3 regions of the Bilifractor sp. LCP21S3_F8 genome follow, and region 3 is predicted to be linked to each of the others. Evidence: predicted binding sites of a transcription regulator. Region 3 holds the regulator's gene; each other region holds the start of a gene.
The links. The regulator Rex, encoded in region 3, represses fermentation and respiration genes when NADH is low (regulators of the CRP and FNR family bind a similar motif). The targets are predictions, from matches to a motif close to ATTGTTAANTANTTAACAAT.
Positions count from the first base shown of each region.

Region 1: ACTQ3A_RS01415 (acetyl-CoA C-acetyltransferase) is a predicted target of Rex. The motif match lies at 2,168-2,187, and genes of this name have one in related genera.
Region 2: ACTQ3A_RS04465 (oxidoreductase) is a predicted target of Rex. The motif match lies at 2,224-2,243, and genes of this name have one in related genera.

Region 1 covers NZ_JBQKIK010000002.1:38,577-42,866, forward strand. The annotation lists gene ACTQ3A_RS01410 (enoyl-CoA hydratase-related protein) at 1-709, opposite strand, end outside; gene ACTQ3A_RS01415 (acetyl-CoA C-acetyltransferase) at 809-1,999, opposite strand; gene ACTQ3A_RS01420 (butyryl-CoA:acetate CoA-transferase) at 2,263-3,609, opposite strand; gene ACTQ3A_RS01425 (DegV family protein) at 4,069-4,290, shown strand, end outside.
Region 2 covers NZ_JBQKIK010000006.1:39,261-43,550, reverse strand. The annotation lists gene ACTQ3A_RS04470 (LuxR C-terminal-related transcriptional regulator) at 1-172, opposite strand, end outside; gene ACTQ3A_RS04465 (oxidoreductase) at 225-2,183, opposite strand; gene ACTQ3A_RS04460 (LysR family transcriptional regulator) at 2,497-3,357, shown strand; gene ACTQ3A_RS04455 (CdaR family transcriptional regulator) at 3,580-4,290, opposite strand, start outside.
Region 3 covers NZ_JBQKIK010000007.1:97,827-102,116, forward strand. The annotation lists gene ACTQ3A_RS05330 (YebC/PmpR family DNA-binding transcriptional regulator) at 1-71, opposite strand, end outside; gene ACTQ3A_RS05335 (NAD(P)H-hydrate dehydratase) at 393-1,913, opposite strand; gene ACTQ3A_RS05340 (redox-sensing transcriptional repressor Rex) at 2,117-2,758, opposite strand; gene ACTQ3A_RS05345 (ABC-F family ATP-binding cassette domain-containing protein) at 2,945-4,290, shown strand, end outside.

The DNA of each region.
Region 1 (4,290 bases), on a different contig from region 3:
CGGAATTGAAGCAGGAACCGAAGAGCTTCTCCTCGATCACAAGTGCATCATCGATATTCTCCTGAAGGCCCTCATTAACCGCTTTCTTGCATGCTCTTACCGCGATCGGCGCATTGCCCGCGATAATGGAAGCAATTTTTTTCACCGTTGGCATCAGCTCTTCCTGTGGCACCACCTGGTTGACAAGACCAATGCGGAACGCCTCATCCGCCTTGATGTTTCTTGCAGTGTAGATCAGCTGCTTTGCCATTCCCGGTCCTACCAGACGAGCAAGTCTCTGTGTGCCTCCAAAGCCCGGCGTTATTCCAAGACCGGCTTCCGGCTGTCCGAATACGGCATTCTCAGAGCAGATGCGGAAATCACAGCTCATTGCGATCTCGTTGCCGCCGCCCAGAGCAAATCCGTTAACCGCGGCAATGACAGGAATCGGGAGCGTCTCAATTTTGCGGAACAGGTCATTTCCCTTCTTGCCGAAAGCCTCTCCCTCGGCAGCTGTCAGGGTGCTCATCTCTCCGATATCCGCACCGGCCACGAAGGATTTATCGCCGGCGCCGGTGATGATAAGGCAACGGATGGTATCAAGATCAATGCCCTCAATCACCTTCTCCAGATCGTCAAGAACTTCGCTGTTTAATGCATTCAGAGCCTTCGGGCGGTCAATAGTGGCAATTGCTACCGCGCCTTCGGTTTCATATGTAACATATGCCATGATAGAAACCCTTTCTTATCCAATATGATTCAGGAGCCGGAAACGGCTCTCCCTGTGCAGGGAAAAACAGCTCCGTTTCAGCTCCTGATAAGTTTCCGTTTACTCCTCGTATCTCTCTACCGCGGTAGCGCAGCCCATGCCGCCGCCGATGCAAAGAGTTGCAAGACCTTTGTTCGCTTTTCTCTTCTGCATCTCATAGAGCAGGGTAACAAGGATTCTTGTTCCGGAGCATCCTACCGGATGTCCAAGAGCGATTGCTCCTCCGTTTACATTCAGCTTCTCCGGATCAAATCCGAGTTCCTTGGCAACTGCGAGAGACTGTGTAGCAAATGCCTCATTTGCCTCGTACAGATCGAAGTCCGCAACGGTCATTCCGGTCTTCTTCAGCAGATTTCTGGTAGCTACGATCGGTCCTACGCCCATGATAGCCGGATCAACACCGCCGAGCGCGCCTGCGATCCAGGAAGCCATCGGCTTTACACCGAGCTCTTTTGCCTTGGATTCTGTCATTACTACAACTGCTGCCGCACCGTCATTGATTCCGGAAGCATTACCCGCGGTTACAATTCCGTCCTTCTTGAAAGCGGGGCGAAGCTTTGCAAGTCCTTCTGCTGTTGTTCCCGGACGCGGTCCCTCATCGGTATCAACGATGGTAACCTTGCCCTTACGTCCCTTTACCTCTACCGGAACGATCTCATCTTTGAACTTGCCCTCTTCTATTGCCTTGCAGGCCTTCTGCTGAGATTTTGCGGAGAACTCGTCGAGCTCTTCTCTGGTCAGGCCGTATTTCTCGGCAACATTCTCAGCTGTGATTCCCATATGATAATTGTTGAACGCATCGGTAAGAGCGTCATGCGTCATGGAATCAATCAGTGCTCCATCGCCCATTCTATATCCATAACGTCCGTTCTGCAGAAGGTACGGAGCCTTGGACATGCTCTCCATGCCGCCTGCAACAACGATTTCTGCCTCTCCAGCACGGATCATGTCTGCTGCCATGTTCACAGCCGCAAGTCCGGAACCGCAGAGAATATTCAGAGTCATTGCCGGAACTTCAACCGGAATTCCTGCATTTACGGAAGCCTGACGGGCAACGTTCTGTCCCTGTCCTGCCTGAAGTACACATCCCATGTATACCATGTCTACCTTATCCGCCGGTACTCCGGAGCGCTTCAGAGCCTCTTTGATAACAATTGTTCCGAGATCAGCAACCGGAACTGTGCTAAGTTCTCCACCCATCTTACCGATCGCAGTACGGCAGGCGCCAGCAATAACAATTTTCTCAGCCATATTAAAGCCTCCTTAAAAAATAAATATTTAGTACGTGAAATATGTATTTCCTCATGAATCACCGTCAGGAAAAAGCCGGAACGCTGTACCGCGTCTTCTGATCCAGACCGCCGGAACAATGCTCGTTTATTTCTTAACGATGTAATCATAATACCCCTATTCCGCCTTTTTGTCAAATATTTATCAATCTTTATTTCAGAAAAAACTTACTAAATTTGGATTGCAATCTTGTATAGTTTTTTCCTTGACATCGCCGCCGCATGTCATCTCTTATTGGACCGTCTCCAGATGTTCATTTTCTCCGCCTCACGGATCAGTTCATCCCGTACCTTCGGATGTGCGATATTGATCAGCTGTTCCGCTCTCTGCCACATGGAGAGCCCCTTCAGGCAGACCTTTCCATATTCGGTCACGATATACATCGTGTTCGCGCGGGTATCTGTAACCACGCTTCCCGGGGTCAGCGTCGGACGGATCCGGCTCTTGATCTCCCCGGTCTTTTTGTCCTTGTACGCGGACGACAGGCAGATAAAGCTCTTTCCGCCCCTGGATTTGTACGCTCCAAGTACAAAGTCGAGCTGTCCGCCGGCTCCCGAAATATTCTTGATCCCAGCGCTCTCGGCGTTAACCTGTCCGTAAAGATCAATGTCCACAGCGTTATTAATAGAGATGAAATTATCAATCGCGCCGATGGTATCGATGTCGTTGACATATCCGACAGAGGCAGCCATACATTCCGGATTTCCGTCCAGATAATCGTACATTCTTCTGGTACCGGCGCCGAAAGCGTATACCTGAAGCCCCCGGTCAATGTTCTTCTTTGATCCGTTAATTTTGCCTGCCTCTGCCATATCTACAAAGGAATCCACATACATCTCCGTGTGTATACCAAGATCCTTCAGGTCACTTTCTGCAATCATTTTGCCGATCGCGTTCGGCATTCCTCCGATGCCCAGCTGCAGGCAGGCGCCGTCCGAAATTTCCGGTACCACAAGCTCCGCGACCGCCTTATCCACATCGCTGGCCTCTCCTCCTGCCGGCACCTCGTCAATCGCAGGATCATCTCCCTCGACGATCATATCGATCTGGTCGATGTGCACGTAATTATCCCGGGTTCCGAGGCATACCGGCATGTTTTTGTTCACCTCTGCGATTACGATATCTGCCGTCTCCACAACAGCGCTCATCTGACTCGCGCAGGGACCGAAATTAAAGTAGCCGTGTTTGTCCATTGGCGATACCTGAAAAATTGCCACATTCAGCGGCATCGTGCTTTCTCTGTAGAGGCGCGGCAGCTCAGAATAACGAAGCGGCGTATAAAAACAGAAACCTTTGGAGACCGAATGTCTCTCCACCGGGTTCATATGCCAGCTGTTCCAGATAAAATGCTCCGCCGGATTTTCAATTCCGAAGATAGCCGGAGCATGACAGAGAACACCGCCGCGGATGTTCACGTCATGAAGCTCAGGCATTCTCTTTGCCAGAGCTTTATCAACCGCGACATTCGTACCGACACACCATCCGTAATCAACCCAGTCGCCGCTCTTTATCACGGAAGCTGCTTTCTCGGCCGTTACCAGTTTCTCTTTATACTTTTCATCGTAATTCATCAGCTCATTCCTCCTCTTCCAGACGCCTTTCCGTTTCCATTTTCAGGGATCGCGTTTTTATGATATTTTTTTAACAACCTATCTGTATTTTACCATTTTTGTGACAGATGTAAATTATTTTTCTGCTATTTTCTTTTCCCGCTATTGTCTTTCTGTTTCTTCGCCTCCTCCATTTTCCGTTTACATCCGGTTCTGTATATAATTTTGCATTGGTTACCAATCACAGTTAGAAAAGACAGTTTTTTCACATTATCCGCCACACCTCAAGGGCAGTCTTCATGGAACAGCCCTGCCGAAGGAAGCACCACAAACGGAACAATTTTCCACCAACAGTCTGACCGGAACAGCAAGAACAGCGAAAATTCCTGCTTTGCACTGTTCATTTCTTTCGAAAAAGGATATACTGAGTTTAAGCGTCTGCAACAACTCAAATTCATGGCGCTGGACAGGAGAATATATATGAGAGAGATTCTCATATCAACAGAAAGCGGATCCGATCTTCCGGAATCACTTGTACAAAAATATCAGATCCATGTTGTTCCAATGCATGTCATTATGAACGGCGAGTCATTTGACGACGGTCATTTTCCGATTGACCGCGTTTTTGACTATTTTGACGAAACCGGGAGGATACCGACGACATCCGCGGTAAATGAAGGCGAATACATCGACTTTTTCCAC
Region 2 (4,290 bases), on a different contig from region 3:
CCGTCGGAAGCTCGCCGTTTATTTCCACACGGACGCCGGAAACCTCTGCATCCCGGATAAACTCCGACACATCGTCCTGGGGATAGACGTTTTCCTCACGCAATACCTGGGTGGCACGGCGAAACTGCCTGACAGCGGCGGCGTTTTCTTCGGAAGTGGTGTTTTGCCGCAAAATCTGTTTTTTTGCCTGTTTCTATACCTGTTTCTTTTCCGGCTATCCTGCGTCAGATGTCGAGTGCCGCATGATATCCCCAGTACACCGCGTTTGTAATGGTAGATACTCTGGACGCATCGCCGATTACACGGACGAAGGGAGCGGTATCCATCAGGGACTCCACAACGTCAGTCCGGGATCTCTGGCCGAGCGCGCAGATCACGGTGTCACCGGGAACCAGAACCTTCTCTCCGTCCTTTGTCTCGCATAGAATTCCCTCTTTTGTAACCTCGAGTCCCTTGTAACCGGTATGGACCGTACAATATTTATCAATCTGTGCCATCAGCAGAGGACGGTGGCGGACGTTTGCGTCCGGCGCGAGCATATCCCGCATCTCAACGATCTCGACATGCTTTCCCTCCTGTCCGAGATGAACGGCACATTCACAGCCCGCGAGTCCGCCGCCGAATACGACGACATGATCCGTGCAGCGCTCTTTTTCCAGATAATAGTTGTTGACCACAATGACGTTTGCTCCATTTTCCCCGCGCAGCCCCGGAATCGGAGGTACGAGAGGTGTGGAGCCGACCGCAATGATCAGCGCGTCCGGTGCCTCGCTGTCGACATATTCCGGTGTCACCTCGACACCGGTACGAATCTCAACACCCGCCTTCTCGCAGAGCAGCCGGTATGTTCCGGAGAGCTGATACATCTCATACTTGAAGGAAAGCGCCTGTTCGGATTTCAGAATGCCACCGACTTCTTTTTCCTTCTCGCAGAGCACCACCTGATGCCCCCGTCTTGCAGCGGTATAAGCCGCATACAGACCGCCCGGGCCGCCGCCTGCCACAAGAACCTTTTTCTTTACCGGTGCGGGCTGGATCTCATCCCCTTCCAGTTCTCTTCCGATCAGCGGGTTGACCGTACAGCGTCTGGTAGATGTGGCCGCGCGCTCCGCCATACACGTAAAGCAGCGCAGACACCGCACGATCTCATCCTCTCTGCCCTCGTTGATTTTTCTCGGAAGGAAGGGATCGGCCAGAAGGGCGCGTCCCATATACACGATATCCGCTTTTCCCGAAGCAATGATCTCCTCCATTTGCGCCGGGTCGTTCAGGCCTCCGATCGTAGCTACCGGCTTATGCACATGCTTCCGGATCTCTGCCGCCAGATACACGTTGCGTCCGTGGTCCTCGAACATTGACGGATGCGTGATGCCGAACGTCTTCTGATAGGTGCCGGCCGACACGTGTATGATATCCGCATAGGGCTCGATCGCCTGTGCAATACGGACACCTTCATCGAGGCCATATCCGCCCTCCGTGAACTCAGCGCCGCTCATTCGAAATTCAACAGGGAAGAACGGACCTACCGCCTCTCTCACCGACTGAAGAACCTCCACAGCAAACCGGGTGCGGTTTTCCAGTGACCCGCCATATTCATCTGTCCGATGATTGAACAGGGGAGACAGAAACTGATTGATCAGCCAGCCGTGCCCGCCGTGAATCATGATCATTTCAAAACCCGCACGCTTTGCCAGTCCTGCTACATGCCCGTACGCCGCCACAATATCTTCAATCATTTCTTTTGTCAGAGCCTTCACCTGCACGCCGTCTCCGCGAACGGTATCGGAGGGTCCCCACTGATGCAGATCGTGCTGCTTCTTCTTGTCTGTCATGTAGGTGCCGGCAAACATACCGGAGTGCGACAGTTCCAGACTCGGAATCCCGCCATGCCTGCGGATTGCATCCGCCGTATAGGTTGCGCAGGCCAGGGAGTTCAGAATAGACTCATCGAGATGATAGGCGTGCGATCCGTCCGTCTGTGGGTGAACCATGCACTCACTTACCGTGACCGCCGCTGCACCTCCCTTGGAACGCAGCTCATAAAAAGCCGTGGATTTTGGTCCGATGCAGCCGTCATTCGTGATATCCGTTCCACCCATAGGTGCGGAAAACATACGGTTGCGAAAGGTAGTTCTGCCGATCGTGATTGGTTTGCAGAGATTCGGGTATTTTCTGGTTCTCATAACATCCTCCTGTACACTCATTTCAGATTGATGGCGCGATATCGTTAACAAATTAACTAAATTAATCTTACATCGTCTTACCGGCTTCCGCCATCAACCAGACTCATACGAGTAGAAACTATTTTTTTCATCCCTTCATAATGATTGTATGGTTTTTGTCTGAAAAAGTATAAACTCATCCTTATCTGGGGTATAATGCAGAAAGACAGATCCCGTCATACAAGAATGAGACGCACCCAGGAAATGGGCATCATGAAAGAAGGAAACATGCTCAGGGAATGGACATCATGTAAGAAGGAGGCATACTCAGGGAATGGATACAAAAACGCTTCGTTATTTCTGTGCCTGCTATGAAACCGGAAGTTTGAACAAGGCTTCCGAACGTTTTTATATTTCCCCGCAGGGTATGGGAAAAAATCTGAACCGTCTGGAGGATGAGCTCGGCGTGGTTCTCTTTCGCCGGTCATCGGCAGGGCTCATTCCCACCAAGAGCGGAGACTACCTGTACAAGCACAGCCGGGAGCTTCTGTACCGGCTGCAGGATCTTGAAATGGAGATGAAGCGAATGGATTTCTCCCGCCGCTCTCTCCGGGTCGGTTTTGCCTGCGGCGTCATCCGCGCTCTTCAATCCGTCCCCGCGCTGCGGACTCTGAATCAGAAGCTGATCGGATCAGAGAGCGTGGAATGGACAGAGGATTTCAATCAGAACATCAAAGATCTGCTCCTGGGCGGCAAAATCGACACCGCCTATGTAGTCGATCATTTTCGCTCCCCCATGGTGCATGAGCAGAAAATCTTCGAGACGAGACTCTGTGCCGTCGTTCCACAGGGGCATCCGCTGTATGATAGAGATGTACTGTCATTCGTGGATCTGCAGGAAGAGAAGTTGATTACACTCAACGAAAAATTCAGTATTTTTCACTCCATCGTCACCAAATGTCAGGAGCTCGGCTTTGTGCCGCAGATCTCCATCCGTACAATGGAGAGCTCACTAATTTATCTGTTCGTATCCAGACAGCACGGCATCGGCATCGATGTAAACCTTCATGCCTCCGAAATCCGGCAGGAGAATATCCGGTGCATCGAGATCAAAGACTCCATCCCCTGGGCCATCTACGCCGCAACGTTAAAGACCCCGGCGTCCTCCGAGCCCACAGGCAGTTCCGCTTCCTGAGTGTTCGTATTCGCATTCATCATCACCGGTATCTGCCTCTTTCAGACATGCATCGCCAGCCAGAACAGAATCCGTATATAGGACCGGCCGTTCGCCTGCCTCAGACATGCATCGCCAGCGCCAGAACAGAATCTGTATTCATAGCCGCCCATTCGCCTGCTTCAGACATGCATCGCCAGCGCCAGAACAGAATCTGTATTCATAGCCGCCCATTCGCCTGCTTCAGACATGCATCGCCAGCCAGAACAAAACCGCATCCCGGAAATTCCTGGGGTTCATTCCGGTCTTCCCGGCAATCCGGTTCAGCCTCTGCTGAACGGTGTTGACGTGCAGGAAAAGCTTCTCCGCTGCCGCCTTCAGGGACATGTCCGAATCATAGTAAGTCTTCAGAAAGTCAACCTCCGAGGGCTTCAACCCTCCCAGCACTTTCGTTCTGTATTCCTCTCTCACCGCATCACTCATCCCTGAAAGAAGAATCTCCAGCTTCAGATCATCAAACGCGACGAGATCCTTCCCGGTCCCGCGTATTGAGCTAATGGCGATGACTGCATCCCGCCAGGAATCGCCGCACTTTTCAAAGCTCTTGTCACTGCCGACCCCCATCTGAAGGATCTGATGATGATCCGATGCGAAACGGCGGAATACTGACTGATAATTCTTGTACGACTCCGACCGTATGAGTCCGGCGAACCGGTTCGGGTAGATATAGGTGTAGACTTCTTCCCCGATCCGGTTGAAAAAAGCTCTTACCTTCTGCTCCAGAAGAGAGATGTTCACCAGATTATAACGAGTATTTATCTCAATACACAGCATGCGGTATCTGCCCTTCGGGTCTACATGAAACTCCTTCAGGCAGCTGTCAAAATAAGCGCGGTTTTCGAAATCCTCATTTTGAATACAGCGGATCAGATAGGCGCGCCGCTCATCTGTACT
Region 3 (4,290 bases):
ATCTTGCCCTTAGCCGCGTCGTTCTTCTCCTTCTTGTGCTTGATGTTCGCAAACTTTGAATGTCCTGACATAAAATTTCACTCCTCATTAAATTGTAAATAGTATATGAATTCAGCGCCGTATACGGTAACCGGCCATGCTGTATACAACACCACAAGCTGTATGCAGAGTCCGGCGGTTTTCATAACTCGCGCTAATTTTAACATTACTTTAAAAATATATCACTGAATGGATGGATCGTCAACCGGCTGCAAAGAGAGTCAAATCGGCTCAACGCAAATACAAAGAGAGTCAAAGCGGCTGCAAAAAGAGTCAAAGCAGCAAAGAAGCAGAAAATTTCAGAGTTCTGTCTCCCTTTGAGGTGACAGCGGAAAAGGCGCGGCGCCGGTTCATCAGAGAAATTCGTGGATGAATTCGAGGATGTTTCCGGCAGTTGCGGAGGCCTCTGAATATTTCTCGGATGCCCGCTCTCCGCATTTTCCGTGAATGTAGACTCCGAGTGCGGCAGCGACACCGGTATAATCTCCGTGCTGCGCGGTCAGACCGGCGATGATTCCGGTCAGGACATCTCCGCTCCCGGCTGTGGATAGTGCGCTGTTGCCGGACCGGTTCAGGAAGCAGCTGCCATTCGGGAGCGCTGTGACCGTTGCGGCGTCTTTCAGAACCACCGTGTTGCGGACCTCCTCGGCAGCATGCCTTGCGATGCTGACGGCAGATGACTTGATATCTGAGGGAGCGATGCCGGTCAGACGGCTCATCTCACCAACGTGTGGTGTGAAAACGGAGGGAAAACGGATTTCCCGAAGGAGGTCGCTGTGCGCCGCAATGAGATTCAGCGCATCAGCGTCAAAAACTGCAGGTATTTTTCTTTCCTGATTCAGACGAAGGAATTCCCGCATAAGAGAAAGCGCCGTATCGCCGGTTCCAAGTCCTGGACCGATCAGTACAGTATCCGCCCATTTCATATCCGCTGCAAGCTGTGGAAAGTCTTTTGCGCCATCCCGGTATGTGGAAATGAGAGCTTCCGGGAACAGTGCGCAGATTGGTGTGCGGTTATTTTCTTCTGTGAAGATTTTCACCATTCCGACACCGGTCAGAAGTGCGGCCTTTGCGGAAAGATATGCCGCCCCGCAGATATTCCGCGATCCGGCGATGACGAGAATCTTCCGGAAGGTTCCCTTGTTGCCCGATTCATCACGCTTCGGGAGATATTCAAGATCACTGTGTTCGATGGTATACAGATGGCAGGCCTTCGTGATTTCTCTGGTAAGCGGAATTCCGATCTGCTTCACTTTGACCTTCCCGGCACAGGCTGCTCCTGGATAGATGTAGAGACCTGCCTTTCCGGTTGTGAACGTGACAGTGAGATCCGCACGGACAGCTGTCCCCATGATCACGCCGGAGTCGGTGTTGACACCGGACGGCATATCGACAGCGGCGACAGGAAGCTCGGAATGATTGATTCGGTCAATAAGTTCGGCATATATTCCGGTGATGTCCCGTTTCAGCCCGATCCCGAAAAGAGCGTCTATAATAAGAGAATAATCCTCCGGATGGAAATCCTCCAGTTCCGCGCCCGGTGTGCTGCGGGCGCGGATGACCGGGATCGGAAAACCCTCGATGATATGAAGCTGCTGTTTCAGCTGGTCACTGAATTTTTCCTCCGGTCCGGCAAGAAAAACCGTGCAGCTGTATCCTTCCTCGCAGAGAACGCGGGCCACAGCGACTCCGTCTCCGCCATTGTTTCCCGTTCCGCAGACGACGAGGATCCGATCCATGTCATACTGCCGTTTTTCAATTTCTGATGCACAGGCAAGTGCCGCCCGCTCCATGAGGACCATGGAAGGCATTCCAGCCGCGACAGCGCTTCGATCCGCGTCCTGATGCTGCCTTGCACTCAAGATCAGTTTCATTCTGTATCCTCCCTTTCTGCTGAAGAACAGCGCAATTCATGAGATCCGATAAACGTTCTCTTCACTGCTCCAATTCATGAGATCCGATAAACGTTCTCTTCTCTGCTCCAATTGATGAGATCCGATAACAATTTTCTTTTCCGTTCCAAAAAGAGCCCCCATCTACGCGAGGGGCTCTTATATCGTCTTGTATCGGCAGGTGTCTACTTCTCTTCGAGTGTCTTGAGGTTGTAGGACAGCCGCATCAGACTTTCGGACAGATGAACATTCTGAACAGCCACATTCTTCGGTACCACAAGGTTCAGATCGGTGTGCGCAAAATTCCAGATGGCGTGAATGCCGTTTTCGATCAGCATCTTGCTTACCTCAATGGCGTATTCCTTTGGGAGAGTCAGCGTCGCGATTTCGACATCATTCTCCCGGAGAAAGGATGGAATCTCGTCCGTCATACGGATTGGAACACCCCGGATGACCTTGCCCTTTAATTCGGGATTATTGTCGAAAAGTCCGATGATACGGAAACTGTTCTTCTCAAAGTTCGTATAATTCGCGAGAGCCTGTCCCAGATGTCCGACACCGATAATGATAATATTGTGTATGCGGTCCAGTCCGAGAATTTTGGCGATCTCCTCTCGAAGATACTGCACATTATAACCGTAGCCCTGCTGCCCGAAACCGCCGAAATTATTCAGATCCTGCCGGATCTGAGAGGCGGTCACCTTCATCTGCTGACTGAGTTCACCGGAAGAAATCCGCTCAACGCCGGCCTCCTGAAGTTCACCGAGATACCGGTAATAACGGGGCAGCCTCTTGATAACGGCTTTCGAAATTTCTTTCTGACTCATAATAAGAAAACCTCCTTGAAGCTACTACCATTATATGTAATTGTCTAATTTTTGTCAAAGTATTTCTCTTTTTCCCGGTGCCCTTGCTTTGTTGTTTTTTTTCGGTATAATTGGAAGGTAAATGCTCCGCCAGAGAAGCGGCGGGACGCAAACAGGAAAAGCTACGAATGTGTGAGGTGGACAGATATGATTCTCTCCTGTCAGAATATCAGCAAGACATTTGGATCAGAGGAAATCCTGAAGGATATTTCCTTTCATATTGAAGAAAGGGACAAGGCCGCTCTGATCGGCGTGAACGGAGCGGGCAAATCGACGCTCCTCCGGATCATTACCGGAGCTCTCAGCCCGGATACCGGAGAAGTCACCGTCACACACGGCAAGACCATGGGATATCTGGCACAGTACCAGGACATGGAATCCGATGAGACGATCTATCAGGAGGTCCGGAAGGCAAAGCAGGATATCCTCGATATGGAGCAGCGTCTGCGGGAAATGGAGCGCCGGATGGACACGGTCACGGGCGAAGAGGCCGTTTCGCTGATGAACCGCTATACAGAGCTGATGCATGAGTTTGAGCTCCAGAACGGATATGCGGCGGAGAGCGAGATCACAGGCGTCCTGAAGGGACTCGGATTTGAGGAAAAAGATTTTGACCGCCGTCTTGGCTCCCTCTCCGGCGGCCAGAAGACACGGGTCGTTCTGGGAAAGCTCCTGCTGACAAAGCCGGATATCCTGCTTCTCGATGAGCCGACCAACCACCTGGATCTCTCCTCCATCGAGTGGCTGGAGAATTTTCTTATCAATTATCCGGGAACTGTGCTCATTGTCTCTCATGACCGGTATTTCCTGAACCGCATCGTCACGCGGGTTATCGAGATCGAAAACGGAAGATCCATGAGCTTCGAGGGAAACTACAACGAATACAGCCGGAAGAAATCAATCGTGCGCAAGGCACAGTACAACGCATGGGCGAAGCAGCAGGCAGAAATCCGTCATCAGGAAGCGGTCATCACCAAGCTGAAGCAGTTTAACCGGGAGAAGTCAATCAAGCGCGCGGAATCCAGAGAAAAAATGCTCGATAAAATGGAGGTTCTGGAGAAGCCGCAGGAAGTCAGCGCGGATATGCGCATTGAGCTGAAGCCGAGGACGGAAAGCGGCAAGGATGTGCTCACCGTGGCCGGTCTGTCCAAGGCATTCCCGGGGCTTCTTCTCTTCCGTAATCAGTCCTTTGAGATCAAGCGTGGAGAGCGGGTCGCGATCATCGGTGACAACGGAACCGGAAAGTCCACCATACTGAAAATGATCAACGGTCTTCTGACGCCGGATGAGGGAAAAATCGTCCTCGGTTCCAAGGTCCATATCGGGTACTACGATCAGGAGCAGCAGCTGCTTGACCCGGAGAAAACAATCTTTCAGCAGATCGCCGACGACTATCCTACGCTGACCGAAACAGAGATCCGGAATGTTCTCGCTGCCTTTCTGTTTACCGGCGATGATGTATACAAAAAGATCTCTTCCATCAGCGGCGGCGA